Regions from separate parts of the Dactylosporangium sp. NPDC051485 genome, predicted to be linked through region 3. Evidence: riboswitches for the same ligand, from Rfam matches in the RefSeq annotation. Region 3 holds a riboswitch; each other region holds the start of a gene.
What was found. A riboswitch is a leader RNA that binds a small molecule or an ion and turns the genes downstream of it on or off. The one in region 3 is predicted to bind cyclic di-AMP.

Region 1: it holds a riboswitch for cyclic di-AMP, as region 3 does, so the genes downstream of both, AB0M46_RS25275 (C39 family peptidase) here and AB0M46_RS01710 (hypothetical protein) in region 3, are expected to answer to the same signal.
Region 2: it holds a riboswitch for cyclic di-AMP, as region 3 does, so the genes downstream of both, AB0M46_RS13185 (NlpC/P60 family protein) here and AB0M46_RS01710 (hypothetical protein) in region 3, are expected to answer to the same signal.

The regions. Positions count from the first base shown of each region.
Region 1 covers NZ_JBFAZW010000046.1:16,386-28,114, forward strand. Annotated here, with positions in the region: gene AB0M46_RS25235 (alpha/beta hydrolase) at 1-9, opposite strand, end outside; gene AB0M46_RS25240 (M48 family metallopeptidase) at 106-1,968, shown strand; gene AB0M46_RS25245 (glycosyltransferase family 2 protein) at 2,025-2,729, opposite strand; gene AB0M46_RS25250 (hypothetical protein) at 2,726-4,099, opposite strand; gene AB0M46_RS25255 (hypothetical protein) at 4,096-4,536, opposite strand; gene AB0M46_RS25260 (Crp/Fnr family transcriptional regulator) at 4,916-5,593, shown strand; gene AB0M46_RS25265 (ROK family protein) at 5,796-7,385, opposite strand; gene AB0M46_RS25270 (YbiU family protein) at 7,484-8,761, shown strand; cyclic di-AMP (ydaO/yuaA leader) riboswitch at 8,864-9,008, shown strand; gene AB0M46_RS25275 (C39 family peptidase) at 9,014-9,745, shown strand; gene AB0M46_RS25280 (methyl-accepting chemotaxis protein) at 9,761-11,572, opposite strand; gene AB0M46_RS25285 (hypothetical protein) at 11,644-11,729, shown strand, end outside.
Region 2 covers NZ_JBFAZW010000018.1:89,103-96,144, reverse strand. Annotated here, with positions in the region: gene AB0M46_RS13210 (Hsp70 family protein) at 54-2,729, shown strand; tRNA gene AB0M46_RS13205 (tRNA-Gly) at 3,236-3,306, opposite strand; gene AB0M46_RS13200 (pyridoxamine 5'-phosphate oxidase) at 3,316-3,822, opposite strand; gene AB0M46_RS13195 (MarR family transcriptional regulator) at 3,890-4,375, shown strand; gene dcd (dCTP deaminase) at 4,356-4,934, shown strand; gene AB0M46_RS13185 (NlpC/P60 family protein) at 4,981-5,934, opposite strand; cyclic di-AMP (ydaO/yuaA leader) riboswitch at 5,988-6,131, opposite strand; gene AB0M46_RS13180 (LamG domain-containing protein) at 6,243-6,983, opposite strand.
Region 3 covers NZ_JBFAZW010000002.1:148,911-160,639, reverse strand. Annotated here, with positions in the region: gene mptB (polyprenol phosphomannose-dependent alpha 1,6 mannosyltransferase MptB) at 1-840, shown strand, start outside; gene AB0M46_RS01740 (hypothetical protein) at 1,077-1,610, opposite strand; gene dnaG (DNA primase) at 1,624-3,474, opposite strand; gene AB0M46_RS01730 (ElyC/SanA/YdcF family protein) at 3,580-4,413, shown strand; gene AB0M46_RS01725 (polyprenyl synthetase family protein) at 4,618-5,673, shown strand; gene AB0M46_RS01720 (SigE family RNA polymerase sigma factor) at 6,060-6,569, shown strand; gene AB0M46_RS01715 (hypothetical protein) at 6,566-7,540, shown strand; gene AB0M46_RS01710 (hypothetical protein) at 7,544-8,236, opposite strand; cyclic di-AMP (ydaO/yuaA leader) riboswitch at 8,518-8,657, opposite strand; gene AB0M46_RS01705 (GGDEF domain-containing protein) at 8,706-9,377, opposite strand; gene AB0M46_RS01700 (PAS domain S-box protein) at 9,381-10,268, opposite strand; gene AB0M46_RS01695 (FAD-dependent monooxygenase) at 10,346-11,509, opposite strand; gene AB0M46_RS01690 (TetR/AcrR family transcriptional regulator C-terminal domain-containing protein) at 11,576-11,729, shown strand, end outside.

The DNA of each region.
Region 1 (11,729 bases), on a different contig from region 3:
CGTGATCATCCGCCGAGACTACCGCGGCAGCGTATCGGTGCTGACAACTCGCTCAGCGGTGCGCATACTGTCTTCCTCACGCACACCGCCGGGGGAAGCTCAACCATGAAGACCACGGTCCGCGCGGCCATCTCCGTCGCCCTGCTCGCCGGGTTCTACCTGCTCGCCATCGCCATCATCGCGGCCCTCGGGGCCATCACGGTGTGGCTGTACAGCGTGCACACCGGCGCCATCGCCGGCAAGTTCGCCTACGTCACCCTCGCCGTCGCGGGCGGCCTGCTGGTCGCCTTCTGGCGCATCCTGCGGGCCAAGCCGGGCGAGCCCGAGGGGCTGCCGCTCACCCCGCAGGAGGCCCGCGGGCTGTGGGACACCGCGCACGACCTCGCGCACCGGGTCGGCACCCGCGCCCCCGACGAGATCCGGCTCATCCCGGACGTCAACGCCGCCGTCATGGAGCACACGCGGCTGCTCGGCCTGGTCGGCGGGCGGCGCATCATGTACGTCGGGATGCCGCTGCTGCAGGCGTTCAACGTCGGCCAGCTGCGCTCCGTGCTCGCCCACGAGCTGGGCCACTACTCCGGCAGCCACACCAAGCTCGGGGCCCTCGCCCACCGGGGGCGGATGGCGATCGTGCAGACCATCGTGCAGATCGGTTCGTCGTCGTTCGTGGGGTACATCTTCCGCGGTTACGCCCGCCTCTACGTGCTGGTCGAGCAGGCGGTCAGCCGGCGCATGGAGTACGAGGCCGACGAGTTCTCGGTGCGGGTCGCCGGGCGCGCCACGGCCGTCTCCGCGATGCGCGACCTGCCCGTCCTCGACGCCGCCTGGAACTTCTTCGTCAACCGGTACGTCACCATCGGCTGGGAGGCCAAGCTCGCCCCCCGCGACGTCTTCGGCGGCTTCGGCCAGCTGCTGCAGGGCCGCTCCGGCGAGATCGCCGAGCTGCGCTCCAGCGCCCCGCCGGCCGAGAAGTCGCGGTGGGACTCGCACCCGCCGATCGCCGACCGCATCCGCGCGATGCAGGCCATGCCGGACTCCGGCGTCGCCCCCGACGAGCGGCCCGCCGCCGTGCTGCTCGCCGACCCGGCCCGGCTCGCCCAGCAACTGCAGCAGCACGCCCTGAACATCGAGGACAAGACGCTGCTGTCCTGGGAGGAGCTCACCGACGCCGGCATCGCGGCCGGCGCCCAGCGCGGCGTCGACGCCCTCTTCCGGGCCGCGGCCCGCATCGGCGGCGCCCCGCAGGGCGACCTCGGACTGGTGCTGGCGGTCACCGAGCAGGGCAGGACCGCGGAGCTGGCCCGGTCGGTCGAGCCGCACGCCGACCCCGACGACCAGCGCCGGGCGCTGAGCGGCATCATCGGCGCCGCGATCGCCATCGCCGCCCGCGCCCAGGGCCTGGGCCGCTGGCAGCACTCGTGGACCGCCGGCGCGAAGTTCGTGCGGACCGACGGCACCGACATGGGCGTCGGCGAGATCGGCACGCTGGCGCTGGACCCGGCGACGGTGCCGCAGGCCCGCGCGCGCCTGGCCGAGCTGGGCATCGACTTCGCCGCGGTCCGCCAGCAGTCGGCCAAGGCCAGCGCGGACGGCGCCGAGCTCCTCGGCGGCATCGCCAACATGACCGCGCCCGGCAAGGAGCACTACGACGTGCTCATCCTGGACAACGGCCTGATCCTGGTGCCCTGCCCGAAGTCCACCGACAAGGGCAAGCAGCGGCTGGTCATGATCCTGCGCTCGGCCCCGCTGGAGAAGCTGGCCCTGCGGTACCGGTTCGTGCCCTACGAGGACGTGCGGTCGGCCACGATCCTCAAGAAGCTCCCCATCAAGTTCTCGGTCACGCTGCACAGCGGCGAGACCGTCGAGCTGGCCGAGACCTGGACCGGCGAGTCCCTGGACAGCAGCGACCGCGACTACATCACCGGCGCCCTGGCCCCATTCCTGACGCAGCCGCAGCCGTCGTCCTGAGGCCGACAAGCAGGAAGGGCCCGCCGTGGGCGGGCCCTTCCTGCTGTCCGAGGCGCTCAGGCGGCCTTGACGCGCGGGGGCTTGCGGAGGCGCTCGCGGGTGATGATCCACAGCGCCTCGACGCCGTCGCGCCAGGTGATCTTCTTGCCCTCCTCGCGGGTGCGGGCGCGGTAGGCGATCGGCACCTCGTAGGGGCGGATGCCGCGGCGCAGCAGCTTGCCGGTCGCCTCCGCCTCCATGCCGAAGCCCTTCGACTTGATGTTGAGCGAGCGGTACAGCTCCACCGGCATCAGCTTGAAGCAGGTCTCCAGGTCGCTGATGTAGCAGTTGAACATGATGTTCGCGAACGTGGTGACGGCCCGGTTGCCCATCACGTACCAGAACGAGAACGCGGCGTGGCTACCGAACGTGCGATTGCCGTAGACCACGTCGACGCCGCCGTCGAGGACCGGGCGCATCAGCTTCGGGATGTCCTCGGGGTCGTACTCCAGGTCCGCGTCCAGAATGACCATGTACTTCCCGGTGGCGTTCTGCACCGCGGTCTTGATCGCCGCGCCCTTGCCCTGGTTCACCGGGTGGTGGATCGGGCGGAGCCGGGGGTCGGTGGCCGCCGCCAGGATCTCGGCGGTGCGGTCCTTGCTCCCGTCGTTGACCACGACCATTTCGATCTCGCAGGGGTACTGCACGTTCAGCGCCTGCTTGAGGGCCTCCTCGAGGCGGGCTTCCTCGTTGTAGACCGGCATGAGGATGGACAGTTTCACCGTTGACTCCCGGAGGCAGCGTGATTGTCGGCCGTCGAGGGGTCGACGGCCGGCGGGTCGGTCGCGGCAGGCTGATACCAGGCCACCGCGGCCCAACATGCGGCGCTGGCGCAAGCTAGCACCACGGCACAGATCACGACCCGGTCGACGGAGGTGCCGAGGTGCCACTTGAGGTCGTTCGGCGTGATCATATAGATGAACGTGAGCGCGCCCCAGTACAGTGCGACGACCGCCCACAGCCACAGGTCGTGCGCCAGCCCGAACTCCCGCCGGCGCCGGCGCAGGAACAGCAACCCCAGCACCACGACGGCCAGGGCGAACACGAGGACCTGGTCGACCCGGTGGTACATGGTCGAGAAGACCGTGTCGAACCGTCCGGTCGTGTCCGGGTCGCCGTGCAGCAGCTTGCCGAACCGGCCGCCCGTGAGCACATCGGTCTGGGCGCCCAGGAGCCGGACGGTGACGGACCAGACCCCCGAGACCGCGACCGGCAGCCAGACCCACCCGAGATGGCGGATGTTGCGGCGGTACTTCACCGAGCCCACCAGCGCCAGCGCGATGACCATGCTCTGGCCCTCGTTCTTCATGAGGCCGGCCGCGCACAGCAGGAGCAGGGTCAGCGGCAGGGTCCGCCGGCTGAACGGGTCGGACCCGAACAGCAGCAGCACCGCGCCGGCGGCGAACGCGGACGCGCACATGGCGTCGCTGAAGCCGGCCGTCGGCACGATCCACAGCGGGCTGAACGCCGAGAGGCCGACCGCGATCGCCGCCGGCCATGACACGAGCGCGGGCGCCTTGGCCGTCACCGTGCGCACGGCGTAGACGACCGCGGCGCCGGTCGCCATCGTCACGACACCCGTGACGATCGAGGCCGGGTAGTAGTCGCGCGTGCCGAGCGCCTTCCAGACCAGCGCCACGGCGGCGGAGCTCATCGGCGGGTAGTCCTGATGGCCGAAGCCGATCGACAGGTTGCCCGTCGCGAAGCGGGTGAACTCGCCGCCCTCGGCGAAGTAGCCGGCGTGCATCCACCAGATCATGTGGGCGTCCCAGCCCATCGGTTCCTGGGCGAGCATGAGGTACGGCGGGATCAGCGGCACGAACAACAGCAGCGCGTCGCCCCATCGCCCGTGGGCCAGCGGGGCGAGCCGCCGCAGGCGCCAGGCCAGCCAGACGGTGAACAGGAAGACCGGCGCCACCCACAGCAGCAGCGGCCCGGTGCACCAGGTCATGAGCAGCACGCCGGCGGCCGCCACCGCCGCCCCGGTCAGCGGGGAGAACACGAGCGCGAGCGGCCAGGACCGGGTCAGCGCGAAGCCGAGCGGCAGCCCGGCGGCGGCCAGCAGCAGGACGCCGAGCGCACTGGTGATCACGAGGTCACCGGCTTGCGGGTCATGAGGCGGACGCCGTACGGCGCGGCGGGGTCGGACTCCCGCCAGATCTCCAGCTGGACGCCCGAGCCGACCACGGGGGTCCGCGCGACGGTGTCGCCGACCACGACCATGCCCTGGTTGGTCGCCGCGGCGGCCAGCCGGAGCCGCCAGTTGAGGTCCTCGTCCACGACGGCGACCCGGGTGCCGGCCGGGATCTGCTCATGGATGTCCCGGCCGAGCTGCTCCTCCATGTGCCGCGGCGCCGCCTGCTCGTTGCTGCGGTTGCGGATAGAGTCGACGCCCTGGCGCGTGGAGTACACGGCCGGGCGCATCGCCTGCAGTAGTGTCACCGCGCACAGCACCACGACGAGCAGCCGCACGCCGAAGCGCATCAGCCCCTCGCCGCTGTCCGGCCTGGGCAGCAATCGTCGCAACACGCCAGTTCCTCCCCCGTCAAACAGTCGCCCGCCAGCGACGCGACTACCCTAGACGGTCACCGTCCGGTGCGTGACCGTAGACCGTCCAGGTTTCGTCGCCGCGACGCAGAGGTGACCGGATTCGATGCGGTTTGCCCCGGTTCGATCGACCACCGACGGTGAGGGTTGCCGCCGTGTCGCTGATTTTGCCGTCCGGAGAGTCGGGAACCGGACAGCGCGCTCGGGGCGGCGCATGGCGGTTCGGCCGACGCGCGGTAGCGAAACGCCAGCACGGGCATCGCGTCGCCGCCGCCCGGCAGGGATCGGTGCCCGTCGGTGCCGGTCCGGTCGCGCGACGCACGCGGTATGGTCGATGCCTCGACAACTGGAGGACGGTGGCGTGGACGAGGTGCTCGCCCGCAGCGGCATCATGCAAGGCATCGATCCCGAGGCCGCCGAGGAGCTCGCCGCCGGCCTCGACCACGTCGACCTGCACCGCGGCGAGGTCCTCTTCACCGAGGGCGAGCTGGGCGACAGCCTCTACATCGTCATCAGCGGCAAGCTCAAGCTGGGCCGCGGCTCGACCGCCGGCCGGCAGAACCTCATCGCCATCATGGGCCCCAGCGACATGGTCGGCGAGCTGGCCCTCTTCGACCCGGGCCCGCGCACCGCGACCGCCACGGCCGTGGTCGAGTCGCGGCTGGCCCGGCTGACCAAGCCGGCCCTGCGCCCCTGGCTGACCCGCCGCCCCGAGATCAGCGAGCAGCTGCTGCGGGTCCTCGCCCGCCGGCTGCGCCGCACCAACGACGCCCTGGCCGACATGATCTTCACCGACGTGCCGGGCCGCGTGGCCAAGAAGCTGCTGCAGCTGGCCGGCCCTTTCGGCACCCGCGACGGCGGCGCGCTGCGGGTCAACCACGACCTGACCCAGGAGGAGCTCGCCCAGCTCATCGGCGCCTCACGGGAGACGGTGAACAAGGCCCTGGCCGACTTCGTCTCCCGCGGCTGGCTGCGCCTGGACGGCAAGAGCGTCCTTATCGTCGACGCCGAGCGCCTGGCCCGCCGCGCCCGCGCCTGATATCGGCCCACCCGCGCCTGCAGCGGGACGGATGACTGCTGGCCAGCACGTGCCGGGCGCCCATGGATGCGGGGACGCCGGCCGCCGCGACCGTGCCGGCGTTGCTCGACACCGGGCAGTTTCGGCCGCCGCGGCCGCACGTCGCCGCGCCGCTCGCCACGGCAGTGCCGGCCTTCCCCGACGCCCTACCCGAGCGCCGGGCTCACGCGGGTGTGGCGGGTCCGGCCGCCGCGTCGGCGACGATGGCCGCGCGCAGCCGTTCGAGGGCGTCGCGGCGCGCACCGGCCAGCGCGGGCTCCTGCGTCACGGCGGCGGTCTGCAGCGGTACCGCACGGGCATGCTCCCCCACCCCGGCCCGGATCGCATCGATGAGCGCGGGCCCCCACGTGCCCCCCACGACCACCCGCCCGGGATCGGCCAGCGCCACGACCGCGGCGATCACCCCGGCCACCGCCACGCCCACCGCCCGCCGGTTGGCCGCGGCCAGCGGGGCGGGCGCCGCGGTCGCGGCCAGCAGGGCGTCGGCGTCGATCGCGGTCGAACCCGGCAGCCGCACGCCGAGCGGCCCGAAGACCTCGATGAGCGGCACCGCCCGGCCGTGCGGCCCGACGGTCAGCAGGTGCGCGATCTCCCCCGCCAGCCCGTGGCGCCCCCGGGCCACTTCGCCGTCGCCGACCACCGCGCACCCGAGCCCCTCGCCGAGATAGAGGTACGCGAAGTCGTCCCCGGCGTGCTCGCGCTCGGCCCGCGCCGCCCAGTTGACGTCGTTGTCCACGACGACCGGCCCCGCCACGTGCGGCCCGAGCACCGCCACCGGGTCCAGCTCCCCGATGAGGAACGGCGAGTCGGGCAGCTGCACCAGCCGCCCGCTCTCCCGGTCCACCGGATCCGCCGCCGCCACCACGGCCAGCCGCACTCTTCCGCCGGGCCCGCCCTCACCCGCCGCCGTGCCCGACTTTCCGGATATGCCGCCCTCCAGTGAGGCCGCACCCCCGAGCGCCGCACCCCCGAGCGCCGCATCACCGAGCGCCGCATCACCGAGCGCCGCATCCCGAAGCGCCGTGCCGCCGAGCGCCGTATCCTGAAGCGCCGTGCCGCCGAGCGTCGCATCCTGAAGCGCCGCACCCCCGAACGTCGAGCTTCGAAGGTCCACACCCTCAAGCGTCGCACTCCCGAGCGTCACATCTCTGCATGCCGCACTCCCAAGCACCGCACCCTCGGGCGCCCGATCCCCGAGCGCCGGATCCCGAAGGTCCGCGCCCCCAAGCGCCGCGCCACCGAGCGCCGGATTCCGAAGGTCCGCGCCTCCGGGTTCCGGAGCCATGAGGCCCGCGCCCCCGGGCTCCGGGCCGCGAAAACCCACCGGCGATGCGGCCACGGCGGCCAGTTCGGCGGCGACCTCGGCCAGGGCCGCGCCCACGTTTTCGGAGACCGCCGGGCGCCCCAGCGTGCGGTGGGCGCGGGCGATCACGTCGCCGTAGGCGTCCAGCAGTTCGCCCGTGACGCCGCTCGGCGCGATCGACACGGCCAGCGCGGCGCCGGCCGCCGGGGTCAAGGCGTAGTAGGAGCCGACCCGCCCCCGCCCCCGGCCGCCCGGCGTGCGCTCGCCGGTGTCGGTGACCAGGCCGCGCTCGGCCAGGCGGCGCACGCTCTCCCCCGCCGTCGGCTTCGACAGCCCCGTCTGCGCGGCCAGCTCCGCCCGGGTCAGGCGGCGGTGGCGCATCAGCGCGCGCAGCACGTGCTCGTCGGTCAGCGAGCGGACCAGCTCCAGTGAGGGCCTGGCAACGTCCACATACGGATTCTAGTCAGGAGTCTTGCCTAGAAGTGGGGCGGGTGCGTACCGTCGAGATACAAATAAGGAGTCCTGACTAGAACGAGAGGGGGGCGGCCGTGTCTGCACCAGCCCTGCCGCACTGGGAGGAGACGCCGGCGGACCTGCCCGGCGCGATCCGCGAGGTCAAGGCCGCGATCCGGGCCCGCATCGCGGCGTCCGGGCGCACCGTCGAGGAGGTCTTCGCCGCGGTCGAGCGGCGCGTCGAGGCCGAGGTCGAGCAGATCGAGGCGGCGCGGGCCCGCGGCGAGCAGGTCTGGCCGGTCATCGACTACGCCGACATCGCCGCCGGCACCGTCCCGGCCGGGCAGGCCGAGCTGCTACACCGGCGCGGCTGCGTGGTCGTGCGCGGGCACTTCGACCGCGACGAGGCGCTGGGCTGGGACCGCAACATCGTCGAGTACGTCGAGGGCAACCGCTTCTTCGAGCAGTACCGAGGCCCCGGCGACGACTTCTTCGGCACCGTCGGCTCGCGGCCCGAGATCTACCCGATCTACTGGTCCCCGGCCCAGATGCAGGCCCGCACGAGCGACCGCATGGCGCGCGTGCAGGCGTTCCTGAACCGGCAGTGGAAGTACGACTCGGAAGGGGTCCGGTGGTTCGACCCGGACCGCGACTCGCTCTACCCGGACCGCATCCGCCGCCGGCCCGAGGGCGCCGACTCGGCCGGCCTCAACCCGCATCTGGACCCGGGGACGCTCGACCTGTGGATGACCGAGTCCTACCAGCGGGCGTTCCGGCACCTGTTCGACGGCTCGGTGGAGGCCTACGACCCCTGGGACGCGGCCTACCGCACCGACGGGCCGCAGTACCCGGGCACGACCATGTGCTCGGCCTTCCGCACCTTCCAGGGCTGGACCGCACTGTCGGACATGGACCACGACCAGGGCGTCCTGCACACCGTCCCCATCCCGGCGGCGATGGCGTACCTGATGCTGCGCCCCCTGCTGTCCGACGTGCCCGAGGACGACATGTGCGGCGTGACGGTGAACCAGGTCTTCCCGGCCAACGAGCGCTGGCACCCGCTGCTCGTGCGGGCGCTGGCCGGCATCCCCGACGTGCGCGCCGGCGACTCCGTGTGGTGGCACAGCGACATGATCCACAGCGTCGCGCCGGTGCGGCGGCAGCGCGGCTGGGGCAACGTCATGTACATCCCGGCCGCCCCGTGGTGCCCGCGCAACGAGCGCTACGCGGCGGACGTCCGGGCGGCCTTCGAGACCGGCTCGAGCCCGTCGGACTTCCCGGAGGAGCACTACGAGCGTGCCTGGCCGGATCGTTTCCAGCTGGCCGACCTCAACCCGACCGGCCGCCGCGGCATGGATCTCGCCGTCGCCTGACCGCCAGGTCGCAGCATTTCGGACCCCCGTTCCCGGCCCGGATACCGATCAGTAATGTCGCGGCGTCCGGGCCGGACCCTCTGCCCCCGAACGGGTGGCGCCGGCCCCGATCCGCCGAGTCGCGTAGGCGAGCCGGGGACCCATCGCAGTCCCGGGGTGAATCCACCGGCCCTCACGGTCCGGTGGTAGGGCGATCTTTCCCGCCCGAACCCGTCAGCTAACCCGGTAGGCGGCACCGGAAGGAGTTCCGCTGTGCGCTACCCAGATCTCGGCACGCTGACCCGGCGGCCGGTCCCCGCGCTGATCGGCTCGGCCGCCATGCTCGCCGCCACGGTGACGACGGCCGCCGTGCTCCACCAGACGTCCGAACCCGCCGACGCCCACACCGCCAAGGCGGCCGCGCCCGCGCTGGCCACCGCCGCGCCCGGCAAACCGGCCGACCCGCCGGCCCCCGACCCGCTGCTGACCTCGCCGGAGGCGCACTCCGTCGACTATGACTTCCAGTTCCAACCAAACTACTACTACTGCGGCCCGGCCTCGACCCGCATGGCGCTGACCTCCTCGGGCGTCGCGTTGTCACAGGGCGACCTCGCCGCCCGCCTGGGCACCACGGTCAACGGCACGAACTCGGCGGCCGACGTGACCCGGGCGATGAACGGGGTGCTGGGCAAGGACGAGTACCGCACCCGCTGGATCCCGGGCCAGCAGGCCACCGGCGCCCAGGCCGAGCAGTTGCAGCGCGACGCCGTCGCGGCGATGAGCAGCGGGCGGGCCGTGGTGGCCAACATCGTCGGCGGCGCCACCGACGAGAGCGGCGTCTACCACGAGTTCTCCGGCGGCCACTACATCACGCTGGTCGGCTACCGCGACCGCGGCCGGGCGGTGCAGGTCGCCGACCCGTCGGGCATGTTCGGCTCGCGCACCTACTGGATGTCGACCTGGAACATGGCCAACTGGATCGCCGCCCGCGGCTACTCGGCGTAGCGCTCGCGGCAACACTCACCCGGTGAGCATCTCCTGGGCCTGCTCCGGGCGCAGGAGATGCCCCAGGAACGTGTCGATACGGGCCTGGGCGGCCGGGTCGAGCTGCTGGAACTCGATACCGGCCTCCTCGCCGTACTCGCCGTCGATGAGGCGCACGACGCGGCCGCGGGCCGTGATGCGGTCGGTGCCGAACTCGAGGGTCAGCTCGACCGGGCCGCCGACGCTCGCGTGCCACTGCGGCACGACCGCGCAGCGTACGCCGCTGATGCTCAGATCGAGCAGCTCCACGTCGTGGCTGCGCTCGCCGACGCGGATCGTCATCCGGCCCTCGACGGCGGCCCGGCTGTGCCGGCGCCGTTCGAGGCGGTCGGTCACCTGGTTGAGCGCCTCGACCCGGCCGACCGCCTCGCGGACGCTCTGCACCAGCCGGTGCACGGCGTCGCGCTGGCGCACCGAGACGTCGTTGAGCTCGGCGGTGACGCCGCCGACGGAGACCACGCCGTCGCTCATGTCGGCGATGACCGAGGCCATCGCGGCGGCGTCGGCGCCGAGGGCCTCCACCGTGGTGGCGATCTCGTCGGTGGAGTCCTTGGTCTTCGAGGCCAGGGCCTTCACCTCGCCGGCCACGACGCTGAAGCCGCGCCCGGCCGCGCCCGCCCGGGCCGCCTCGATGGTCGCGTTGAGCGCGAGGAGGTTGGTCTGCCCGGCGATGCCGGCGATGAGCGTGGCGATCCCGTCGACCCGTCCCAGGCTCGCGTTGACCGCGCCGACGACGGTGTCCACAGTGGACGCCCGGCCGACGACGGTACGGGTGACCTCGTAGGCCGACGACGCCTGCCGCTCGATCGAGTCGGCCGCGCCGAGCACCGCGTCGGCCTGGGCCATGACGTTGCGCAGCTCGGTGAGCACCGCCCCGCTGGTCCGTTCGAGGATCTCCCCGGCCCGCCGGCGGGTGCTCTGCTCGGCCAGTTGCTGGCGCACCGTGTTGCGCACCAGCTGGGCCTCCTTGGCCGCCCGCTCGCGCTGCAGGTGCTCCTCCTGCTCCTGCATCGCCTCGAACATCCGGTCCAGCTGCCGGCCCAGGTCGCCGATCTCGCTGGCGTCGGGGTTCGCGCCGATGCGCCGGGTGCGGTCCCCGGCGTGCAGCACGCCGCTGATGCGCCGGGCCGAGGCCAGCACCGAGCGGGTCAGCAGCAGCGCGGCGGCGACCGCGAGGCCCAGCCCGAGCAGGATGATGCCGGTGACGAGCAACCGGACCCGCGTGTAGCCGCGGTTGGAGGCATCGACGCGGGCCCTGGCGGCGGAGACCTCGGCGGTGAACAGCTTGTCGAGCGGGCCGGCCATGGCCTCGTTCGCGTCCGCGAGGGCCCCGCCGGCGGCGGCGTACGCCGCGTCGGGCCGCCCGGCGTCGGCGGCGGCCAGAACCTGCTGGTCGCGCACCGCGCGCCAGGCGTGCAGCTTCCCGGCGAAGTCGCCCATGAGCCGCTCGCGATCGGCGCCGGCCCCGGCGTGCGTGGCGAGGTAGTCGGCGATGTCGGCGTCGGCGCTGCGGTCGGTCCGGGCGATGTCGGCCCGCATGGCCTGCCGGTCGGCCGGGGCGGCGGCGAGGTACTCCCACACCTGCACCCGGGTGTCGCCCTCCATGTCGCGCAGGTCGCCGAGCGCGGCCAGCGGCCGCACCGACCGCGCGTCGAGGTCGACCACGCTGTCGTGGGTCTGGCCGAGCCCGACGGCACTGCCGATCACGGCCGGCACCGCGCACACGGCGACCACCAGGTACACCCGGGCGCGCAGCGAGCGCCCCTTGCGCTGTTGCGTTTCCTGCATGCCGACACCCCTCCACCCGGCCATCGGCACGCCCGGCACCGCCTTTACGGTTTGCCGCAATCGTGCCCGGTATGCCGCTGGCGCCCGATCCGCAGGACCTGCCGGCCGGCCCGCGGTGCCGGGCGGTGACGGCCGAGGTCGGCGGGGGCCACCCAAC
Region 2 (7,042 bases), on a different contig from region 3:
CTCCGGAACTCACGGGCCGCCCGGCGGGGGCCGCACCGCGTACGATCCTGGCCGTGACAGCTCCGTTGGCGGGGTCGGGGCATGCGATCGGTATCGACCTCGGGACTTCGAATACCGTGGCGATCCTCCGCTGGCCGGACGGCCGGACCCGGCCGCTGCTCGTGGACGGACGGCCCGTGCTGCCATCCGGGGTCTACGTGGACAGCACCGGCACCATCCACGCCGGCCGGGACGCCGAGCGGATGGCGCAGGTCGATCCGGGCGGATACGAGCCCAACCCCAAACAACGCATCGACGACGGTGCGGTGCTGCTGGCCGGGCGGGAGGTGCCGGTCGTGGACCTGCTCGCCGCGGTCCTGCGCGCGGTAGCCGGGGCGGCTGGCGAGGCGGTCGGGTTCCTGCCGCCGGCGGTGCTCACCTACCCGGCCGCGTGGGGCAGCCTGCGCCGGCAGACGCTGCAGGACGCGGCCACCCGGGCCGGCTGGCCGCAGGTCAGGCTGATGCCGGAGCCGGTCGCGGCGGCGCGGTACTTCACCGACGTCATGCGTCGGCCGGTTCCGTCGGGCGGGACCATCGCGGTGTTCGACTTCGGCGGCGGCACGCTCGACGTGGCGATGGTGCGCCGGGAGGCGACCGGGTTCACCGTCCTGGGCTGGGGCGGTGTGGAGGACCTGGGCGGACTGGACATCGACGCGGCGCTCGTCGCGTACCTCGGGCAGCAGCTCGAGCGCACCGAACCGGCGGTCTGGCTGCCGATCTCGCAGCCGACCACCGAACTCGACCGGCGGCACAGGCGGCAGTTCTGGGACGAGGTCCGGTCCGCCAAGGAGATGCTGTCCCGCGCGACCACGGCGTCGGTTGCGGTGCCCGGGGTGAGCGGCTCGTTGCACGTGACCCGCGACGAGCTCGAGACGCTGGCCCGGCCGCTGGTACGCCGCGGCGTGGCCGAACTGATCGCCACCGTCGAGCGCAGCCGGTTGACCCCGGCCGACCTGTCGGTGGTGTTCCTGGTCGGCGGAGCAAGCCGGATCCCGCTGGTCGCGCACACCCTGCACACCGAACTCGGGGTGGCGCCGACGATGCTGGAGCAGCCGGAGCTGCCGGTCGCGGAGGGTGCGCTCGCCGATCTGATCGCCCAGACCGCGCCGCAGCAACCGCGACCGCTCCGGCAGCCGCCCGCTCCGGCGCCGACCACGGGCATGTTCGATACCCGTACCGGCATCTCAACGTCGGGCGTGCCGCATCAGGTACCGCTGCAACGCCCACCGATGCCGGTCATGCCGGTGTCCGCCTATCCCGCGCCGGCGCCGGTCTCCGCTACGCCGGTGTCGCCGGTGTCGCCGCGGCCCGTGCCGGTCATGCCGCCGCCCGCGTTTCCTTATCAGCGCCCAATGCCAGTGCCGCCGCCACCACCGCGCCGGCGCAACGGCGGCAAGACGGCGCTGCGCGTCCTGCTGATCCTCACTCTCGTATTCGGATGCATGGGCGGCGCCGTCTACGGGCTCTGGCAGGTGATCAAGCCGAAGCCCACCTTCCAGACGCTGTCCCAGACGGCCTCGATCCAGGTCGAGGGCATGACCGAGACGGACTTCGCCACCGCGTTCCTCACCGAGAAGAAGGCCCACACGGTCACCCAGATCGGCCGCGCGGTCGACGTGGCGACCCTGGACTTGAGCACCTCGACCACCAAGCGCAAGAAGGTCGGCGACGCGGCCAAGTGGAGCCAGGCGCTGATGATCGGCGACTACATCGTGGCACTGGCCGAACCCGAGAACGGCAAGCGCCAACTCGTCGGCGTCAACAACATCGACGGCACCGAGTGGACGTCCGCCGTGGGCGCCGACGGCATCCTGATGGCCGGCGACGCCCACCCGTCGACCGGCAGTGCCCTACCCCTGCTGTGGCTGGACCGCAAGACCAATCAGATGTCGCGAATCTCCTCGGTCACCGGCAAGGTCGCCTCCGGCCTTGGCACCACAACGATCGGCCTCCCCACTGGCTGGCGGCTGCTCGGCCCCACCAACACCACCACGAACGTTGTCCTGGTGGCCGCCGGCGGCGCCGTCTGGGACATCGGCGCCAAGGAACCCAAGAAGGTCGCCGACATCCCCGACACCGCCCCGGTCGGCCGGGTCGGCTTCGACGGCCTCGTGTACGCCAACCAGCAGACCGAGTATCAGGTCAGCACCGTCACCGCCTCGAACAGCAACCCGCAGCCCGGCTTCCACGGCCCGGCCAACCGCTCCCCGGTCTGGATCGGCGGCTGCTCCAAGGGCAGCGACCTGTGCGTCATCGACCAGGTCGGCACCGACGAGTCCACCCGCGAGTTCGCCCGCTACCGCTCCGGCTCCACCGCCGAGCAGGTCTGGCGCGTCCCCGCCCCCGACGTAGACCTCCGCCGCCCCCTACAGTCCCTGGGCGGCGACTACAACGACCGCTACCTGATCGTCAACACCACCAAGGGCGGCACCGTCTACGACACCCGCGGCACCACCGTGGCCAGCCACGAGGGCGCCCTGGTCGGCATCGACACGAACCGCGCCTTCGTCTTCACCGGCACCCTGGGCACGAAACCCGCGCCGGTCACCCTCCACGGCCTGGACCTCGACAACAAACTCCGGACCAGCCTCGGCACCCCGACGATCCGTTCGGCCGGCTGCGGGTGGACCTCGACCAGCCTCATCTGCCCCGGCGCCAAGGACTACACCATCTGGAAGTACGCCAAGTAGCCCGGACCACCCACGGCTACCAGCTCGCGGTCCATCGGTACCAACCGCCGCCGAGCGATCGGAACCTGGGCCCTCGAACGACCCCGTGTTCGACTCCGCAGTCGGCCCGACCGGCAGGTACGCGAAGCGGCGTTCTCGAAGAGGTTTGCCGTGCCCTTCGTAGAAGACCGTGCCGCCAGGAACCCAGCCACGGCCAGCGACGCGATTCCGCTGGCCGCACGCCTCACCGATCTGCGTGGACCCGTCAGAGCGACCCACCAGTCCGCACCCACGGCACGCCGTCGCCCCACGCCGAGGCCCTGGACCCGGCCACGGGTGACCGTCACGAAGGATTGCGACGGCACCCAGACGCGCCAGGCGTCAGCCGGCAGGAAAGTGAAGGTGCTTGGTGCGTAGCAACCACGACCGCGAGCACCACAGATCGTGGGGTCTGGGGCTCGGGCCCCAGGAGAAAAGGCGAGGACCCCCGGTCCACGCTTTCCGTGGACAGAGGGCCCCTAGGTCCGAGCGGGTGAAGGGAATCGAACCCTCACTGTCAGCTTGGGAAGCTGATGTTCTGCCATTGAACTACACCCGCGAGCGACGCCTACTGTACCGAATCCACGGGCTTCGTGCACGGACCATTCTGGCGAGGTTTCGGGGGGAGTCGGGTTTTGGGCTTCCAGACGGTGTGGGTTGCGGTGGTCGGGGTGTCGTGGTGGACCAGGAGGGCGACGTCCACCGACAGCTCGTACAGCCGCCAGTCCACCCTCGGCGCGGCGCGCATCGTGGTGGCCAGGGTGCTCATCAGCTCCAGGTCGGAGACCGGGGTGGCGTGGCCCGAGAGGTAGGCCTCGTCGTCGGAGTCCTCGGGCGGGAAGCTGTGCAGGCAGTAGCGGCCGTCGCGGTCCAGGTCGTGGCGTTTCGGGGACGGCAGGACGAAGCAGAACAGGCCGGCGGGGGTGATGACCGGGGACACGGGGTGGATGCGCGGGCCGCCGTCCGGGCGGACCGTGGCCAGGTAGGCCAGGCCCGGACCGTACTGGCAGACGAGCTTGTGGATGGCCGCGGCCAGGTCCGGCTCGGCGGCCGCGAAGTCAGCCCAGGTTGCCATACAGTCGACGCTACTCGAACATGTGTACGAGGATTGCCAGATTTCCCGAAAGAGGCAAACTGAAGCGGTGAGCGGAGCGGAGGAGCTGATCGCCCTGCTGCGGCAGTTCAACGTCGAGGCCGATCGGTTCGTGGACGTGTTCGTGCGGGCGCACGGGCTGCATCGCACCGACATGAACGCCGTGGCGCATGTCTGGCGGGCGGCGGAGGAGCGTGAGCCGCTCACGGCCGGGGAGCTGGCTCGGCGGCTGTCCCTCTCGCCGGCGGCCACCACGGCGCTCCTGGCGCGACTCGAGCGGGCCGGGCACATCGAGCGCCGGCCCGACCCCGCCGACCGGAGACGGATCGTGCTGCACATGCGACCGTCGGCGCGGGAGCTGGCGCACGCGTTCTTCGCGCCGCTGGGGGTGCACCTGCGGGCGGCTTTTTCGCAGTACACCAGGGAAGAACTGGACATCGCGGCAAATGTGCTGCAAAAAGCTCTCCAAGCCACCACACAAGCTGCCGACGAGGCGGCACCGTTAACCTCAGAGGGTGCTGCTATCCGACCGTGACCTGTACAAGGAGCTCGAGGGCGGCCAGCTGCGCCTCGAGCCGTTCGATCAAGCGCTGGTGCAACCGTCCAGCATCGACGTGCGGCTCGATCGGTGGTTCCGGGTCTTCAACAACCACCTGTACACCCACATCGACCCCGCCATCCAGCAGGACGAGCTCACCTCGATGGTCGAGGTCGGCGACGGCGAGCCGTTCGTGCTGCATCCCGGCGAGTTTGTGCTCGCCTCCACGCTCGAGGTGATCACGCTCGGCGACCAGCTCGCCGGGCGGCTGGAGGGCAAGTCCAGCCTGGGGCGGCTCGGGCTGCTGACGCACTCCACGGCCGGCTTCATCGACCCGGGCTTCTCCGGGCACGTGACGCTGGAGCTGTCCAACGTGGCGAACCTGCCGATCCGCCTGTGGCCGGGGATGAAGATCGGCCAGCTGTGCATCTTCCGGCTGTCCTCGCCGTCGGAACACCCGTACGGCTCGGCGGTCTACGGCTCGCGGTACCAGGGGCAGCGCGGGCCGACGCCGAGCCGCTCGTGGCAGAACTGGAAGACCTGGCCTACGCAATAGCGCTGACGCAGTGAAGAGGGCGGGTCCCGAAGGACCCGCCCTGTCGCTAGGCGACTCTGCCGTACCCCGAAATCGGCTCTGCATCGATCTTTTTCATCTGCACCGGTTGGCTGGGATTCGGTGCGTGGACCATCCAGCCGCCGCCGACGTAGAGCCCGACGTGGTGGTTGTCCTTGTAGAAGAAGACGAGGTCGCCGGCCTTCAGGTTGGCCCGGGAGACGCGGGTGGTGTCGTCGTACTGCCACTGTGTGTAGTGCCGCAGCGTGTACCCGGCCTGCTTCCAGGCGTACAGCGTCAGCCCCGAGCAGTCGAACGTGTTCGGGCCCTCGGTGGCCCACACGTACCTCTTGCCGATCTCCGAGCACGCCACCTGGGCCGCCTTGGCGCCCGGGCCACCGGTGTACTCGAACGGGCAGGCTACCGGCCGCAGGTTCCCCGTGCCGCCCGACGACCCGTAGGCCTTGGTCCGCATGTCGTTGAGGTTCTTGATCTCGGCGTTGATCTGGGTTTCCTGCTGCGCCATCGCGGCCTCTTGCTCGGCCTGCTTGGCGACCAGCTCGTCGATCGGGCCCTTCTGGGCGTCGTACTGCCGCTTCGCGACGAGCACGTCCTTGATCCTGTCCTGCTCGTCCTTGGCCAGCATGTTGAGCATCGTCATCTGGTCGATGAACGTGTCCGGTGAACCGGTGGTGAGCATCGCGTCGAGCTTGGAGAAGCGCCCGTTCTTGTACTGCATGACCGCAAACGCGCTGACCTTGTCGAAGGCCGCGTCGACAAGGGCCCGCAGCGGCGCGATCTGCGCCTCGAGCTGCTTCTGCTTGGTCTGGTTGGCGGCGAGCTCGATCTTGAGCTGATTGTGCTGCTCGATGATCGGCTCGATCTGGTTCCACTTGTCGTCGATCTGCTTTTCGATCTCGCCCGGCGTCGGGTCCGCGTGGGCGCCCCCTGTGATGCCGATCGCGAGAGACAGACCGCCGAGGGTGGCAACGAGGAGCCGCACCAGACGACTGGGCCGCCTCGTCCACCTCAGATGGGTCTCCACCGAGGAGCTACTCCTTCTTCCCTGACCGCCTACCGGGTTAGCTGACGGGTTCGGGCGGGAAGGTCGCCCTACCGCGCGCTCAGGTGCACGACGCGGATTCACCCCGGTTGGGACGCGTGGGTCCCCGGCTCGATTCGACTCGGCGGTGTCAGGCCGGCGCGCCGTTGGTTGGCGCGGACGTCCGGCCCCGACGGGAATTCACGTTAAGGGGGCCGGGTTCCCAGGTTCAAGGGAGTGTGCGATTCCTGTCCGATTTGTTCCGAAAATCACGCGAATCGAGTGACGTAGACGTCGTCGATTACGCCGACGAACTGATCATTGTTCGCACTGGTCCCCTTGCCGCCAATACACAGTGGATCGTCATTCACAATGGACAGTGACGAAGGAATTGCGGTGCGTCCCACCTCGACGCCGTCCAGAGCCACCGTGAGCAGCGCGTTACCGCGCGTGCACGCCAGCCGGTGCCACCGCCCGTCAGCGACGGACCGCGATGCGAGCGCTACAAAAATGGTAGCCGAGGCAGTGCCGACAATCACGCAACTGGGCCGCCCGGCCTCGCCGTCGACCTGCAACTTGAACTGACTGCCACCGACCGAGAACCCTTTCTGCACGACATTGGCGCCCTTGGAAGTCTCATCGGGCCCGATGAGCACGCTGGCCCCATAGGTGAAGGCGCCGCGGCCCGGATTGAGAAACCCGACGGGCCCGCTCTGCAGGATGGCGCGCGGACAACTGGGAGCCCCGTAATGTGCACATTTCTGGGGAAATCGGACGGCGAGTCCGCCGTCGTGCGGCACCATGGCGAGCTCCCCGCCCTCGGCCTGCCGGGAATGCAGCGACCCGAGCCCGCTGTCGAACGTGTAGCGCACGGCGACCGGGGCGCGACTCGGCGACGGCGACGGCGACAGGCTCCTTGCGGGCGCCGATCCGTGGCCGGGCGACGGCGGCCGCCGCAGGGGCTGGCCTACCCGATGGTCCTGGGGGCGCAGGGCCACGAATCCGACCACGGCAAGTACCGCACAGGGAACCGCCCATAACCATCGGCGTCGGCGCATAACCGGACATA
Region 3 (11,729 bases):
CTCCTCGCCGCGAGCCCGCTCGTGCTGATCCACGTGGTGTCGGGCGTCCACAACGACATCCTGCTGGCCGGCTTCCTGCTGACCGCCTTCGCCTTCACCACCCGCGGCCGCTCGGGCGCGGCCGGCGCCGCGGTCGGCCTGGCCGCCGCCGTCAAGATCACCGCGCTGGTCGCGGCCCCGTTCGCCATGCTGCTCGTGCTCTTCCGCCCCGGCGGCCCCTGCCGCCGGGCCCCGTTCGGCTTCACCGCGGCCCTGCTCGCCACCTACGCGGTCCTCGCCGCGGCGACCGGCCACGGCCTGGGTTTCCTGCGCGCGCTGGGCTCCACGGCCGAGCTCAAGCAGTGGCTGTCGATCCCGACCGGGGTGGGCATGGCCGCCGGGTACGTCCTGCGGGCCGCCGGCCGCCCCGCCGCCTTCGACACCGCGGTGGCCGTCGCCCGCGCGCTGGGCTTCGTGGTCCTGGCCGCACTCCTGCTGATCCTGTGGTGGCGCGCGGCGCGCACGGCCCGCCGGTCCCCGGGCGAGGCGCTCGACCCCGTGCTGACCGCCGCCGGCCTGGCCCTGCTGGCCACGGCGGTGCTCGGGCCGGTGTTCTACGCCTGGTACGCGCTGGCCGGCATCGCCCTGCTGGCCGGCACCCACCTGACGGGGCGGCTGCGGACGGGCGTGCACGTGGCGGTGGTCGGCCTGCCGTTCCTGACCCTGCCCGACAGCCTGGGCCTGGCCACGAAGACCAAGCTGCCGGGCGCCGTGCTGGACGTGGCCCTGGTCGTGACGCTGCTGGTACGCCTCGCCCGCCGCCAGACTCGCAGACGCCAGACGCCCGAACTGACTGATTAGCGAGCTTTCTTCGAAATGTCGGGCGCTGACGCGCCACGACATTTCGGATTTATACCCCGGCAGGGCATATATCCGATAAGTCGTGGCGCGCCAGCGCCCGACTTATCGGTTCGATCTTGGCCCGAGCCCGGACGGCCAGCTTGACCCGAGCCGGGGCGGCCGGCCTGACCCGAGCTAGGGCGGCCGGCCTGACCCAAGCTGGGACGGCTGGCCTGGCCCGAGCGGGGACTCGGTGGTTAGGACGTGGTGCCGAGGCCGGATCGGGCCCAGGCCACCAGCTCGCGGGTGTACTCCGGCACGCCCGAGGCCTCCGGGTCGACGCCCTCGTCGTACCGGACGGTCCAGCGCAGGCCGTTGACCCCGGGCACGCGCCGGCCCACGACCCGCACGCCGCCGCGGGTGCCCTCGATCGGATGGTGCGAGGTGTGCGCGATCGACTTGTTGACGCGGACCCGCACCTGCTCCGGCACGCGGTCGGGGTCGAGCAGGGTGAGGATCAGCGGCGCGAGGTCGGTCATCACGACGTACTCCTCACCGTCCATCGGCACCTCGCGCGCCGCGATCACGGCCAGCTGACGGCCCGACCACGTCGCCTTGTGGATCTCGTGCCAGCCCAGGCGCTCGCCGGCCTCCGGTAGCCACAGCCCGTGGTTGGTGGCCACGACGACGTTGTCCCCGGTCGCCACGGCCCACGCCACCACGCGCTCGTCCGGCCCCAACTGGGGCCGCTTGCCGGCCGGCAACCGCCGCCGCTTCAGAATGCCGAACATCCGGACCAGTCTTTCACCATCGGCTCGCCCCTCGGTCGCGCAGGGCCCGGGCGTGCTGCTCGAGGGAGACCAGCTCGCTGAACAGGCGCAGGTGCTCGTCGGCGTTGGAGACCGGGTTGATCCGCTGCAGCTTGGACTTCAGCTCGGCGATCGCGCGGTTCAGGGCCATGAGCTGCAGGCGGTTGATGGTGACCTCGACGTAGCGCGGATCCGGCTCCCCGTCCAGGCGCAACGGCTCGACCGCGAGCTCGGCCACCAGCGCCGCGGCGGCCAGGTCCGTGCACGACTCGCGCACGCGCTCGATCCACACCGCCCCGCCGGCCGCGCTGGACGCCCCACCGGCCTCCGCCACCGCCGAGCGCAGGGACAAATACATCGGGTGGGTGTACATCTCGGGGCCGACCGCATCGAACATCGGCCCGGCGAGCGCCGGTTGCTGCAGCGCGAGCTTCAGCGCCTCCCGCTCGACGAGGGCCTCGGCGCTGTCGGGGGCCAGCGCCCGCCGCTGCGGCTGGGCCGGGACCGGGTCGGCCACGCCCTTGGCCGCCGAGGCCACCGAACGCTGCACGGTCTCCAGCTCCATGCCGAGGTCGCCGGCGAGCTTGCGGGCGTACTCCGGCCGAAGGGTCCGATCCTTGATCTTGGCGACCAGCGGCGCGGTGGCCCGCAGGGCGCCGACCCGGCCCTCGGCGGTGTCGAGGTCGAAACGCTGGATCACTGAGCGCAGCGCGAAGTCGAGCAGCGGCTGACGGTCGGCCACCAGGTCCCGCACCGCGGCGTCGCCCTTGGCCAGGCGCAGCTCGCACGGGTCCATGTTGTCCGGGCCGACCGCGATGAACGTCTGGGCCACGAAGCGCTGGTCGTCCTCGAACGCGCGCAGCGCCGCCTTCTGCCCGGCCGCGTCGCCGTCGAACGTGAAGATGATCTCGCCGCCGTAGCCGTCGGCGTCCATCAGCAGGCGGCGCAGCACTGAGATGTGGTCGCCGCCGAAGGCCGTGCCACAGGTGGCCACGGCGACCGGCACGCCGGCCAGGTGGCAGGCCATCACGTCGGTGTAGCCCTCGACGATGACCACCCGGCTCTGCTTGGCGATCTCGCGCTTGGCCTGGTCGATGCCGTAGAGCACGTGCGACTTCTTGTACAGCGGGGTCTCCGGCGTGTTGAGGTACTTCGGGCCGTCGTCGTCGTCGAACAGCTTGCGCGCGCCGAAGCCGATCACGTCGCCCGAGATGTCCTTGATCGGCCACACCAGGCGACGGCGGAACCGGTCGATGAGCCCGCCGGAGCGGCCCTCGCGGCAGAGGCCGGCGCTGGTCAGCTCCTGCGCGGAGTACCCCTTCTGGCGCAGGTGCTTGCTGAGGTGGTCCCAGCCGTCGGGGGCGAAGCCGCACCCGTAGCGCTCGGCCGCCTCCCTGCTGAAGCCGCGCTGGGCGAGGAACTCCCGGGCCGGCCGGGCGCCGGGGGTGCCCAGCTGCTCGGCGTAGAAGCGGGCCGCCTCCGCGTGCGCGGCGATCAGGCGCTGCTTCTGGCCGCTGGGGCGGATCGGGGCGCTGCCTGCCTCGACGTACCGCAGCTGCAGGCCCGCCCGCGCGGCCAGCCGCTCGACGGACTCCACGAAGCTCAGGTGGTCGTGGTCCATGAGGAACTTGATCGCGTCGCCGCCGGCGCCGCAGCCGTGGCAGAAGTACACGTTGCGGGCGGGTGAGACGTTGAACGAGGCGGTCTTCTCGTCGTGGAACGGGCACAGGCCCTTGAGGTTGCCGCCACCCGCCGAGCGCAGGGTCACGTGCTCGGAGATCACGTCCTCGATCGACGTGCGCTCGCGGACCAGGGCGATGTCCTCGTCCTTGATCTTGCCGGCCAACCGCCACCTCCCACCGGTCCGACGTCATACATCCTGCCTCGCGGCACCGACAATCTACGACTCGCGGGGCGGCGGGGCCTTGCCGGGCCGTGGCATGCTGCGCGCATGACTCCCCCGCCGTCGCCGCTGACCGATGAGCCGTCGCCGCCGGCGGACGAGCCGTCGCCGCCGGCGGGGGACACTGCGGCGCCGGCCAGGCTTGCGTGGTACCGCCGGAAATGGGTGGTGATCGCCACGCTCGGGCTCTCCCGGCGGCTGCCCGACGACCGGCGGCGCCGGCGGAAGGTGCTGCGGCGGCTCGTCGTCGCCGCCGTGATCGCGCTGGCCGTAACGCTCGCCCCGACCGTGTGGCTGCGCGCCTCGGCGGCCGGCCGGCTCGTGTCCGCCGACCGTGCGCCCGCCGCCGACGTCGCGATCGTCTTCGGCGCGCAGCTGGAGAACGGCGGCAAGGACCCGATGTCGTTCCTGCGCAACCGGCTCGACACGGCGGCCGCCCTGGTCGCCTCGGGCAAGGTCAAGGCGCTGCTGATCTCCGGCGACGCCCACGGCGGATCGGGCAACGAGGTCAAGGCGATGAGCGCGTACCTCGCCCAGCGCGGCGTCGACCCATCCCGGCTCGTGCTGGACCCGTATGGCCTGGACACGTACGACACCTGCCGCCGGGCCCACGACGTCTACGGCGTCAGCCGGGCGCTGCTGGTGAGCCAGGACGTGCACCTGTACCGCGCCGTCACCCTCTGCCGCGGGCTGGGCGTCGACGCGTGGGGCGTCCCGTCCGGATGTCATGGCTGCCAGCAGGTGACGATCTGGTACAACACGGCCAGGGACGTCGGGGCCGCCTGGAAGGCCGCCTGGGACGCGATCCGGCACCGGCCGCCCGCCGTCCAGTCGCCCCCGGACCCGGCGGTCGAGCGGGTGGTGGCCGCGCACACCGCGTAACGCAACGGGCACGGCCGCCGGGACGACACGCGGATTTTCGCGCGACACGCGCCGGACGGGCGACAGCCGATTTCGCCACACGGCCCGGCCCTCCCGGTTTCCGCCGTACGCGCCCGGCCTCCCCGGCATACTTGACCCCGGTCTCGACACGGCGACGCGAGGGTGGTGCAGCCCGGTGAGGGCGAGGATCGGACGGCTCGGCTGATGGTCATCGTGCTGCGCACCACGGACGACGTGCTGCGCTGGGCCGGCCGGATGGTCGACCCGCCGCTGCGCGCGGCCATCGGGCGGCTCCCGGAGCCGTCCCGCGAGGTCGGCGAGCTGCAGCTGGGACACCCCGCCAGGGGCAACGCCCCGGCCGCATGGCTGCGCAGCGCGCTCACCCTGGCCTGCGCGGCCGCGGTCGGCGGCGACCCGCACGACGCGGTGCCCGCCGCCGTCGCGGTCGAGCTCATGCACCACTGGTCGGCGATCCGCCGCGACCTCGTCGACGGCCGGGCCGACGGCGCCGCCTGGAGCGTGGTCGGCAGCCAGCCGGCGGCGCTGGGAGGCGAGGCGCTGCTCGCGCTCGCCTTCGACGTGGTGGCCACCGGCGACCCGACCCACACCGCCCCCGGCCGCCCCCGCCAGCGCACCGGCGCGCCGGGCCCGGACCGGGCGATGATGCGCGTGCTGGGCGACACCGTCCAGGAGCTCCTGCACGGCCAGCACGCCTGCCTGGCGCTGCGCGAGACCCGCCCCGACCCGGCCGAGGAGCGCACCGACCTGCTGCGCGACGTCCTGGCCATGGTCGAGCAGCGCACCGGCGCCCTCTTCGGCTGCGCCTGCGCCCTGGGCGCGGTGGCCGGCGGCGGGGACCCGGACCAGGTCGAGCGCCTGCGGCTCTTCGGCGTGCGCCTGGGCCTGGCCGTGCAGTTCGCCGAGGACCTCCTGGGCATCTGGGGCGAGCACGCCGGCCCGGGCCGCCCCGCCTACGCCGACCTGCGCCGCCGGCGGCACTCCCTGCCGGTCGCGGCCGCCCTGGCCGCCGGGGCGGACGAGCTGGCCGGCCTCTTCGACGGCCGCGGCCGCCTGAGCGACGCCGACGCGGAGCGGGCGGCCAAGACGATCGAGCAGTCCGGCGCCCGCGACTGGTGCCGGCGCCAGGCCGAGGAGCTGCTGTCGCAGGCCCTGCTGGCGCTCGACCTCGCCTCGCCCGCTCCGGCCGCCGTCGCCGAGCTGGTCGCCCTGGCCCGCCGCGCCGCCGCCGCGCCGAACTGAGGACACCGGCACGACGCGCTCCTGCTCGGCCCGGCCCTGGACGCTGCTGACGCGCAGCTCGGCGGCCGTTGGCCCGGCCGGGTCACTGTCCATCTCGACGCCGGCTACGACTGGGCAACCCGGGACCTGCTCGCCGGACGCGGCTGGCGCGGACGGATCGCCCGGCGCGGGAAACCCGCCCCGATCCAGACCGGCTGGCGCTGGGTCGTGGAAGCCAGCCACGCGTGGATGAACGAGTTCGGCGAACTCCGCCGCCGTACCGACCGCCGCGCCTTCATCATCGGGTTCTACCACGACCTCGCAGCTGCGTTCGTCACCGCCTGTCACCTCGCACCGAACCGTTTTCCGGCCCGGCGACGCCATAGAAGTGACGCGGGGAGGGAAACATGGCGGACGCCGTCGAAGAAGAGTTCCACGAGTTCGTCCGGACAAGGCTGCCCGGCCTGCGCCGCGCCGCCTATCTGCTGTGCGGCGACTGGACCCGGGGCGACGACATCGTCCAGCGCGCGCTCACCGATGCGTACGTGCGCTGGCGGCGCATCCGGCGGGCCGACAACGTCGACGCGTACGTGCGCACGATCCTGGTGCACCGCTTCGTCGACGAGCAGCGGCGCGGGTGGGCCCGGGTGCGGCTGCTGGACCGGCTGCCCGACGGGCCGGCCGAGGACGCCGCGCTGCAGGGGCTGCCGGCCGGGCTCGACCTGCGCGACGCCCTCGCCGAACTGCCGCCGCGCCAGCGGGCCGTGCTCGTCCTGCGGTTCTTCTACGACATGTCGGTCGACCAGACCGCGGAGGCGCTGCGCTGCGCGCCCGGCACCGTCAAGAGCCAGACCGCGGCCGCCCTGAGCGCCATGCGCAGGCGGTTGGCGCCGATCGACACGGGGAGTACACGATGAATGACCTCGACGAGGGGGCCGTGCGGGGCCTCATGCACGCCGGCGGCGAGGCGCCGCGGTCGCGGGTCGACCTGGCCCGGGTGGTCGCCGACGGGCGGCGGCGCAAGGCCCGGCGCGCGCTGGCGACCGGGCTGGCCGCCGCGGTCGTCGTGCTCGGGCTCACCGGGGCGGCGGCGGTCGCGCTGCGGCCCGCCCAGCCCGGCGCCGGGCCGGCCGCGGGGACATCGGGGTCGGCCTCGGCGAGCCCGGCGCAGACCCCGCGGACCCGGCGCTTCGCGGGCGGCTTCGACGAGGTGCTGGTCCTGCGCATCGCGCCCGGCTGGCTGCCGGCCGGGGTGCGCGAGCGGACCGACCGGACCATGTGGGCGGCCATGCAGTCGCTCAGCTACACCGACGGCCGCGACAAGGGAGGCGCCACCGAGTTCAGCATCACGCTGTACGCGCCCGGGCACCTCCCCCGCTGGCTCGACCCGGCCACCGCCGCGCGGCCCGGCGCGGGGCTCGCGGTCACCACCAGCCCCGCGCCCGCGCTCGGGGCCGGGGACGCGCGGTGGTACACCGTGGCCGCCGACCCGCACACCACCGGGCTGCTCTGGCAGTGGGCGCCCGGCGCGTGGGCCACCGTCGAGGGCAAGGCGCCCGGCCCGCCGGGCGAGAACCGGGCCATGTGGCGGCACATCGCCGAGCGGCTCGGCACCGACGGGCGCCGGGCCGTACCGGTCGGGTTGACGGTCGTCACGGCTGCGCCGGTGGCCCTCGTCGGCATGGACCGCGGCACCGACCCGGTGACCGGCGGGCCGCAGACGACGCTCGTGCTGGCCGACCACGCCTACGTGCCGCCGCCCAGCCGCGACGGCCCCGGCTACCGCGTCACGCTGCGGCCCGACGGGCAGGTCGACCAGGGCGGCCTCGACGCGCGGGTCGTGGCGATCGCGCGCGTGGAGGACTGGACGACCGACCCGGTCCCCTGACGCTCAGACGATGGCGGCGACCACCTGGGCGGCCCGGTCGGCGTGCTTCTGGTACGCCCCCGGGTACGCCGAGCGCTGCACCGCCTGCGCCGCCCGGGTGACGCTCATGCCCTGCCACCCCGACACGCGCGCCAGGGCGTTGTAGAACAGCATCGCCGAGTGGGCGGGGTTCATGAGCTCGGCCACGGTCCCCCAGCCCTGGCTCGTGCGCTGCTGGAACAGCCCGACCGAGTCGTGGTCCTGGGACACGCGGTCGTGCGGCAGCCGCAGCGATGCCGGCACCGCCGGGCTGGCCACGTTGTAGAGGTCGCTCTCCTGCATCGCGGTGGCGATCGCCACGACCAGCGCCTTGTCCGGCATGCCCTGGGCCCGGCCCTGGCGCACGATGACCACGGCGTTGTTCATCTGGGTCTGGTCGAGCCCGGCCACCGGGCGCGGCGGCCGGGGCGCGGGTGGCGGCACCGGGGCGGTCGGCTTCGGCGCCGGGGCCTGGACCTGGGCCTGGACCAGGGCGGCGGTGCCGAAGTCGGCCTGCGGCCGGATGTAGGAGATGTAAGAGATGTCGTAGGAGACGTCGTAGGCGTGGGCCGGCGGGGCGGCGGCCTCGGCAGCCACGGGCGCGGCCGGGGTGCCGGTCGAGCCGGTGGCCAGCAGGGCGGCGGAAATCGCCGCGACGGACGCGGCGCCGGTCTTCACGACGAGGCCGGACCGGCGATGTCTGGGACGAAACTGACGCGACAAAGGTTTCAAGAAAAGATTCCTCACGGACGCGGTGAAAAAACGGACGCTGCGCAAACGAACCGCGGCAAAAATGGGCGCGGCGAATCGCACGCCGGAAATGGGCGCGCGGGATCGGCGCGATTCCGTTGAGTACAAGGGATCGCGCGAGCGAATTCAGCGTGAAAGCGCAGCCAGGATCAGTTCCTGGCGCTCACCTGTCCGGGAGGGAACGAGGCATCGAGGTAGACCACGTGCAGAACTCCTTCCGATGCCGCCTACCGGGTTAGCTGACGGGTTCGGACGGGAGGATTCGCCCTACCGCGACTCGATCGCGGATACACCCCAAAACTGCGGTGGGTCCCCGGCCCGCAAAATTGCGGCTCGACGGCGACTGCCCGGTGGCACCAATTCGGCGCCCGTCGACCAAGCAGACCACCCGACCTTACTAAGCGGTTTCGGCCTCGGCCAACCGCAGCAACGGGATCCCACCCGGTGCACCCGTTCGCTCACCGATTGCCGTCACACGATTGGTCATCCGTTCGGATGACCCATTCGCGTGACGATGGCGCTTCACCTGGTACATCGCCTTGTCGGCAATGCGCAGCGCCGTGCCCGGATCCTCGACCGTATCGTCGATCACGGCCACGCCGACGCTGATCCGCACCCGCATCGCGCGGCCCTCGTGGGTCACCGGCGCGCAGACGGCCCGCTCCACCCGCTCGACCAGGGCGGCCCGCGCGAGGTCGTCGCCGACGTTCTCGATGAGCACCACGAACTCGTCGCCGCCGAGGCGCGCCACGGTGTCCCCCGGACGGACCAGCCCGGCCAGCCGTTCGGCCACCGCGACCAGGACCGCGTCGCCGGCGTCGTGCCCGAGCGTGTCGTTGACCACCTTGAAGTCGTCGAGGTCACAGAAGAGCAGCGCGCTGCGCCCCTGACCGGCCCGGGCCCGGCGGATCGCCGCGGCGAGCGGTGCGGCAAGCGCGTCGCGGTTGGCCACGCCGGTGAGCGGGTCGCAGGAGGCCCGGCGGACCAGGTCGGCCTCGTTGGCCTTGCGCTCGGTAATGTCCTGGACCTGCATGATGCCGAAGGACGGCGGCCCGGCCACCACCGACATGGTCTACGACACCCAGATCACCGCGCCGTCGCCGCGCACGCAGCGCACCTCGTAGTCGCGCACCGGCCCGCCCTTGCGGGTCAGGGTGCTGGCGGCGGCCAGCCGGGCCCGGTCGAGGTCGTCGGGGTGCAGCAGGTCGGCCACGCGCATCCCGACCAGCTCGGCGGGGTCGCGGCCGAGCAGCTCGCACAGGGCGGGGTTGACCCGGGTCAGCCGGGCCGGGGCCATCTCCTCCAGCCCGATCATGGCCATGCCGCTGCCGGCGCCGTCGAACGCCAGCCGGAAGGCCTCCTCACTGGCCGCGAGGTGCTGCCGCTCCCGCTGCAGCGCCTCGACCAGGTTGGCGTTGTCGATCGCGATGCCGGCCTGGGCGGCGAGCATCTCCAGCAGCTCGCGCTGGAAGGGCCCGGGGCGGCGCCCGTCGGCGGGCAGGTCGACGCCGAGGATGCCCACGATCTCGCCGCTGGTGGCCAGCAGCGGGGCGAAGAGGGCGTCGAGGGGGTGCCAGCGCTCGTCCTCGGGCACGCCGTCGGCGCCGGGCACCTCGTCGGGGATCCACGAGTGGATCTGGTCGCTGTAGCGCTCGTGCGGCAGGTACCGCAGCTGCCCCCACCACTCGGCCCGCTCCAGGTAGGAGTCGAGCTCGGCGGCCGGGTAGCGGGCGCCGAGCAGGGTGGCCCGGGCCTCGTCCGAGCCGGCCAGCGCCACCGCCTCGTAGACGCCGTCGGGGTGCAGGTAGTTGACCACGGCCACGCCGAAGCCGACGCCGTCGACCACCGCGTCCACGATGAGCTGCAGGGTCTCGGCCAGGGTCACGCCGGTGTTGATGCGGCCGGTGATGCGGTGCACAGCACGGATCGCGGCCATTGCCGTGTCCCGATCCGACTCCATGGCCCGTCTACCCCGCTCCGGCTGACCCTGCACCCCTACATCGACGCATCGGACCGGATCTGTAGTGAACCCTCGCGTCACCCCGGCAGGGCCAGGGCACCGGCCGCGCGCTTGGCCTCCTTCATCATCGCCGCCACGATGAGGTCACGCCAGGGCATGTACGGCAGCATCCGGATGCTCAGCGCCTGCAGCCGCGCGGCCCGCTCGGTCTTCGGCGCGAACCCGCGGGCCGGGCGCAGCGCGGCGCGCTGGTTGACCTCGACGAATCCGCGCATCGCGCGGTCGTAGGAGGACAGGTCCGAGCCGTCGGCGATCACCCGGGCCAGCAGGTAGGCGCCGGTCAGCGCCATCCCGGTGCCCTGGCCGGTCAGCGAGGACGGCGCGTAGGCGGCGTCGCCGACGAGCGCGACCCGCCCGGCGGTCCAGCCGTCCATGCGGATCTGGGCGTTGGGCGCCACGTAGAGGTCGGCGGCGGTCCGCATCAGCTCCAGCAGGCGTGGCACGACCCAGCCGCCGCCGTCGAAGGCCGCCTCGATCGCGCGCAGCCGCTGCGCGGTGTCGCGCGGGGGGACCGGGCCGCCGTACAGCAGCGTCACCTTCACCTCGTGGGAGCCCCGGTCCGTCTTCACGCTCACCACCCGCCCCGGCGCCGAGTGCACCAGCTGCCAGCGCTCGATGCCCAGCTCGTTCGGGGCGGTGAAGATCGCCGCGTTGCTGCCGAGGTGGTGGAGGTACGACTCCAGGGGCCCGAACGCCAGGGAACGCACCCGCGAGAAGATGCCGTCCGCGCCCACCACGAAGTCGAAGTCGTCCGCCCCGCCGCGCTCGAACTCCACCGCCACCCCGTCCGGGCGGGGCCGCAGCGCGGTGACGGTGTCGCCGAAGCGCCACTCGACGCCGGGCGGGACCGCGTCGTGCAGCAGCCGGCTGAGGTCGCCCTTCATGATCTCGATGTCGGCGGGGTCGAGCACACCGAATCCGAGCGGCAGCGTGGCGATCCGCCGCCCGGAACGGTCCACGAAGCTGGTTCCGATGGTGTCGGTACCGCGCCGGCGCGCCTCCTCCGCGATGCCCATGCGTTCGGCCACCTCCAGGGCCACGCCCCGGATGTCGACCGCATAGCCCCCGTCGCGGACGCAGGACGCCCGCTCGACCACCACGACCTCGCACCCGGCCCGGCGCAGCCAGTAGGCCAGGGCGTTGCCGGCGATGCTCGCGCCGCTGATCAGAACTCGCGTCATGCGTACACCGTACGAACACCTCCCGGCGCGCGTAACGACGCCGGCTCGGCGGTAGGGTGTGCACTAGTGCACGCCTACCAGCGGATCGTGACGCAGATCCGGGCCCGCATCGCCGCCGGCGAGCTGCGCCCGGGCGAGCGTGTGCCCTCCACCCGCGAGCTCATGCGCGACTGGGGCGTGGCGATGGCGACGGCCACCAAGGCGCTGGCCACGCTGCGCC